DNA from 2 places in the Staphylococcus sp. MZ3 genome. Region 2 is predicted to be linked to the other one. Evidence: riboswitches for the same ligand, from Rfam matches in the RefSeq annotation. Region 2 holds a riboswitch; the other holds the start of a gene.
What was found. Region 2 has a riboswitch for thiamine pyrophosphate ahead of KI230_RS05255 (ECF transporter S component). Riboswitches for the same ligand answer to the same signal wherever they lie in the genome.
Positions count from the first base shown of each region.

Region 1 (3,219 bases), 1.1 Mb from region 2:
CTAGCACCAATACTTAATAAACCATTCGCTGTAAAATTTTTAACTACATCGTTTGTATAACAAATTGTTAATGGGTTTTCAATACGTATTTTATTTAGATAATTCATCGTCTAATCCCTCTTTCTTTAAATATGCAAAATGATTCACTGGACCTCTACCACGGCCGATTTCAGGCGTATATTGTATACTCATTGAAATAAACTTTTTAGCCTTGTGTACAGCCTCAAATAATGGTCTACCTTTTGCAAGTTCTGCCGTTATAACTGCTGAAAATGTACACCCTGTTCCATGCGTATGTTTTGTTTTAAATCGTTCATTTTCAAATGTTTGAACACCTTCGTTAGTAAATAAATAATCTTTTGCTATATCAGTATCATTTGAATGGCCGCCTTTAATGATGACACCTTTACTACCAATCTCATTAATAAAGATGCGGCCAGCCTGCATAATTTTTTCTTCACTATCAATGGTTAGTCCCGTTATTTCTTCAGCTTCTGGTAAATTCGGTGTTACTACGTCAGCTAATGGCAATAACGTATGCTGCAAGTTTTGCTTTGTGTCATTATCCATTAATGAATCACCGCTTTTCGCCAACATAACAGGATCAATTACATATGGAATAGATTCATGTTGCATTAAATAATGACGAATCGTTTCCATAGTATCTGCTGTAGCAATCATCCCCGTTTTAATAGCATGCGGTAAGGTATCGTTGAAGACACTATCAAGTTGTTCATCTACCCATTGATGATTTAAATTATGAATATGTTGTACGCCCAATGTATTTTGAGCAACAATACTTGTAACGACGCCCATACCATATACACCACATGAATGAAATGATTTTAAATCAGCCATTACGCCGGCACCACCTGTTGGATCAGTACCTGCAATGGTTAATGCTATTTTAGGTTTAATCATTTACTTTTCCTCCAAATTCCCATTGTTCTAGTGTCATAGCCATATTGAAAAATCGACGCTCATGTATGCAACTTTCTAAAAATACTTGCTTTACTTGTTCCAATTCCTTGTCAGACATTGATTCGGCTAATTTATTCATTAATGCCTCAAATACGTTAATTATGTCATCCATTTCAGTACTATAAAAATCAAACCATTTTGCCGTATCTTTTTCTCTATTAAGCTTATGATCACTTTGAGAGCGCTTAGCTATTTCTGCATAAATATATGGACAAGGTGCCATTGCAGCAATTGTATAAATAGCATTTTCACGACTATGCGCTTGGAAATACATGTGCTTAATGTAATGGTCGCCACTTGGTGGCCAAACTTTAGTTTTAATAATTTCTTCATAAGGTTCACCAACAATTTGTGCTAAAATATCATGCGCTAACACTTCACCTTCTACCATAAAATCAATTTGCTCTATCAAAAATTTCACATCATCCATGTTGTTCATTTTTGGAATTAGCAATGCATATAAGTTTGTAAATTCTTTTAAATACGCAGCATCAGCTTTTAAGTAATGGCGTAATGCGTCAGCTCCTATATCTCCGGATAACATCTTCTGAATAAAATCATCTTCATAAATATCATTAATGATTGGCTTTGCAGCTTGGTACAATTTTTGTGAAAATTCCATTGTTAAAAATCCTCCCTAAATAAAAAAACTACTTCCAACATGAAAGTAGTTTGATGGCAATGTTGCTATACTAGCCCCATCACTTCAATAACTACTTTCCTACGTTGGTACTAACCAAATCAGGTCATAAGGGTCTGAACAATTCATCTCAGCCATATCATTAGGCTCCCCTAGTAGTTCCTTAGTATTCAATTGCAAATTAATCTTAGCAAACGGTTTCAACATTTTCAATTATTGTTGCTCAGTTGGGAGTGGGACAGAAATGATATTTTCGCAAAATTTATTTCGTCGTCCCACCCCAACTAGCATTGTCTGTAGAAATTGGGAATCCAATTTCTCTGTGTTGGGGCCCCGCCGGCAAGGTTGACTAGAGTTGGAAAAAGCTTGTTACAAGCGCATTTTCGTTCAGTCAACTACTGCCAATATAACTTCGTAGAGCATAGAACATTGATTTATGTCCCAGCCTGTATAATGACATATATTTGCGAAATAAAAAAGACTGGAACATATCGAGAATTCCCCGATATATTCCAATCTAAAAGTTACTTATATAACTATTGATTAGCTATGCATAAATGGCTTATGCAGTAACCCAATGTCCAGCGCCACCAGTGTTATATAATTTTACTGCTGCGGCATCTTGAACACTTTCAGGAGCATTTGCTGGTGATACACCTTTATATTTAGCAGGTGCTACTGAATCCCAAGTTGATTGTAAGAATTGATACTTACCAGCTGCACCTGATGTTGGATTTACAGCATGAATATTGCCACCTGATTCACGTTGAGCAATTTGTTTTAGATGAGCATTCACATTTACTGATGAACCTTCTGATGCTTTTGATTCAGTTGGTGTTGCAGTAACTTGTGAATTGTTTGATGTTGATGCTTGTGGTTGTTGAGTTTGAGCATTTTGTGGTGCTTCAACTTCTTGTGATTGTACTTGATTTGCTTGAACAGCTGATGGTGCAACATTATTAGTTGCAGGTGCTTGTGCACTCATGTCTGCTCCATTAGCACCTGTTGCATGGTAATTCCAAGCAAAGTGTGTACCATCTGATTCAAAGTGATAAGTAAACCCTTCATAGTCAAATGTATAATTATAAGCCCCAGCTTCAATTGGTTTTTGATTTAATGTTTGATCATTTGATTGCGCCATTTGCGCTAAAGATGCTTTATTTAAGTCCGCTTCACTTGCATGGGCTTCGTGACCTGCATTTCCTGCTACGATTCCTAAACCTACTGCTAATGATGATGCGAGTAATGTTTTCTTCATAATCTTAAAATCCTCCTACAAGTAATTTGTTTCTCTAAAAGTTTTACAGAGACTACTGTAACATCTATAAAATCCGTGCAGGTTACAACAAAATAAAAAAATAGCCTTGTTTTTTACACAGTGATTACAACGAAATCCCCCATAATTTCAAATATGATTCTATCGAGAATTGTCATGACAGTAAAAATGTTTTTCATTTGCAATTTTTTATGTAATCGTTTTGCAATCTATGTCTATTTTCTATTAGAAAAACTACACAAAAAGACGACCTACACAACAGTACTAGTCATGTAAGTCGTTTTTAAGTGAGTATATTTCAAGTTAATTAGATCTATAAAAA
Region 1 covers NZ_CP076026.1:2,146,619-2,149,837, forward strand. Annotated here, with positions in the region: gene thiM (hydroxyethylthiazole kinase) at 1-107, opposite strand, end outside; gene thiD (bifunctional hydroxymethylpyrimidine kinase/phosphomethylpyrimidine kinase) at 91-921, opposite strand; gene tenA (thiaminase II) at 914-1,603, opposite strand; TPP riboswitch at 1,683-1,785, opposite strand; gene sceD (lytic transglycosylase SceD) at 2,184-2,879, opposite strand.
Region 1: it holds a riboswitch for thiamine pyrophosphate, as region 2 does, so the genes downstream of both, tenA (thiaminase II) here and KI230_RS05255 (ECF transporter S component) in region 2, are expected to answer to the same signal.

Region 2 (3,219 bases):
AGCTCGGCGCAAGAACAAGAAATTCCAAATAGCCATTTGACCAAGTAACCACATAATTATAAAGAAAGCATTGACACTTAAGATATCAATTGACTCTATTTCATTAGCATCAATTCTGCCATACAATGCAATTTGTGTAATTAAGTAACTTATACCATAACTCACAATTATCCACATGAAATGATTTTTTACATTTTCCTGATTCAATTCATCTTTATAGACGATATATCCTATATGAATTGTAAATGGAATAATGAAAATCACTGCAAAGAATCCATAAACTTGAGTCATTAATATAAGAGTAATAATAAAGTACATGATACCGATAACTAAGAAAAAGATAGAAATATCATAGTCATACTTAATAGTTCTAAGTAATGTATGACCAATCAACATAACTAAAATACCGAATATAATTATCACAATTGCACTAACTATAGGGAAATTACCTATAAATCGACTCATTACTTTAATAATTTCACTGAAAAATGCATTCAGAAATTCCCACACATTATGAACATGTGTATCAACTTTTTTACCACCATTTAATTGTTTAATTAATGGCAAGTTAATTAAAATAATGAGACCAGTGAAGAGTGAAACGATACCGATTAAATAGCTAAAAATAATTTCGGCGTGTTTCCTAAGAAAAGACATTATGTTCACCTCAAAATCATTATATATTAATCTAATGTTGTTGTCTTTAGATAAATGAATAAATAGTGCTATAGACTTAGAAAAGTTTAACGAAAGTACAACCGGGTAAGATTTATATATAAATAATTATCCAATTTGGGAGGAATTAATCATGTCTAATGAAAATCAAAATAAAAAAGCAGCAGAAAAAGCTAAAGAAGTTGAAGAAAAATTAAAAGATAAAAAAGAAGAAAAAACAGAAGATATTAATCAAACAAAACAAGATATCCAAGATACACTAAATTAATTTAAATCCCCTTACAACTTTTAGTTGTTAGGGGATTTTATGCATGTGCTCGGCACATGTATCCCTCTCCTTCCTTACAACTTTTAGTTGTTAGGGGATTTTATGCATGTGCTCGGCACATGTATCCCTCTCCTTCCTTACAACTTTTAGTTGTTAGGGGATTTTATGCATGTGCTCGGTGCATGTATCCCTCTTTTACCTTACAACTTTTAGTTGTTAGGGGATTTTATGCATGTGCTCGGTGCATGTATCCCTCTTTTACCTTACAACTTTTAGTTGTTAGGGGCTTTTTTGCATGTGCTCGGTGCATGTATCCCTCTTTTACCTTACAACTTTTAGTTGTTAGGGGCTTTTTTGCATGTGCTCGGCGCATGTATCCCTCTTTTACCTTACAACTTTTAGTTGTTAGGGGCTTTTTTGCATGTGCTCGGCGCATGTATCCCTCTTTTACCTTACAACTTTTAGTTGTTAGGGGCTTTTTTGCATGTGCTCGGCGCATGTATCCCTCTTTTACCCTACAAACTATAATTCGTAAGCCATTATGCACGGGTTCTTCACTGTTGTTAAAGAGGTATGATTGATAAGTATCCCTCTTCATTTATCAGCTCAATCTTATTACATGTCACATATTTTTATATCTTTAATTACTAACATTCCTACTACATCTCCAATTTAAATCCAATGCTAATATTATAAATTTTAAATCGAATTAAACGAAATTTCATGAAGACAACCTATTGACATAAGTTTACAAACGTCTTACAGTATAATTAATTAAATAAATCGCACACACTAGGGGTGTTTTATACTGAGATGAGGCTTGCCCTCAAACCCTTTGAACCTGATCTAGCTTGAACTAGCGTAGGAAAGTGTTACTATACATATGTTTTACTAATATATATTGTGAACGCATAACTTTCCTATGGATGGTTGTGCGTTTTTTTATTAGGAGGATGTAAAAATGTCAAAAGGTTTAAAGCTATCTGAAATACTAGTAACCGTACTTATTTCAGTAGTATTCGCAGTTATTTACAATTTATGGTGGTTTGTTTACAATGGTGTGCAAGCTACAGGCCTTCACCTCGAACAATTAACAAACGGGGTTTGGTTCATGGCAGCGATTGTCTGCTATCTAATTATTCCAAAACCAGGTATTGCTTTACTGGCTGAATTTGCTGCAGGTGCCGGCGAAACTATCATTATGGGTCGTTTCGATATTCCGACAATCGTTTACGCTTTCATACAAGGTTTAGCGTGTGAACTTGTCTTTGCAATTTTTAAATATCAATCTCGTTCAGTTATGGTAGCTATGTTAGCAGGTTTTTGTACAGCAATCGCGGCTTTCCCTATAGATTATTTCTATGGTTATTTAAATGAAGTTGCAGGTTGGAACTTAACATTATTCATCGTATTTAGATTAATTAGTGGTGCAGTAGTCGCCGGCGTCCTATCTTACCTTTTAGTAAAAGCTTTAGATAAGACAGGCGTAACAAAATTATTTAGACCAGCTGCTAAAGAAGATTACGACAACTTATAAGAGGAGCATTCAGAGTGTTAAAAGTAAGTGATTTACGATTAAAATATCCAAGTGGTCAGCGTAAAATTTTCGATCATTTAAATATCACTATTCAAGACAAAGAAAAAGTACTTTTACTCGGTCCTTCTGGTTGCGGTAAAAGTACACTTCTGAATGTATTAAGTGGTATTGTTCCTAATTTAATTGAATTACCTATGAAATATGATGAACTAATCGTTGACCCATTAAGTGGCGTTATTTTCCAAGACCCTGATAGCCAGTTTTGTATGCCAAAAGTATACGAAGAACTTGCATTCGTTTTAGAAAATAGACAAGTACCACGTGAAGACATGGATGCGTTAATTATCAATGCTTTAAATATGGTCAATTTAAATGTTACCCCTGAAACGTATATCAAAGATTTAAGTGGCGGGATGAAACAGAAATTGGCAATTGTTGAAACCATTCTTCAACAATCAAAAACATTGTTTTTAGATGAACCGACAGCAATGTTAGATGTTCAAGCAACAGAAGATTTATGGACTAAACTAATTGAACTTTGGGAAGATCAAACTGTTGTAATCGTTGAACATAAAGTTAAACACATCTGGAATCATGTCGACCGCGTCATTTTGATGGATTATAACGGAAATATCATTGCCGATGAATGTCCTGAAATCATATTACAGAAGTATGTTCATTTACTCAGTGAATATGGTGTGTGGCATCCACGTGCATGGGAATTCGCACCAAGTCGTGT
Region 2 covers NZ_CP076026.1:1,076,869-1,080,087, reverse strand. Annotated here, with positions in the region: gene auxA (lipoteichoic acid stability factor AuxA) at 1-657, opposite strand, end outside; gene graF (glycopeptide resistance-associated protein GraF) at 809-943, shown strand; TPP riboswitch at 1,728-1,828, shown strand; gene KI230_RS05255 (ECF transporter S component) at 1,905-2,480, shown strand; gene KI230_RS05250 (ABC transporter ATP-binding protein) at 2,495-3,219, shown strand, end outside.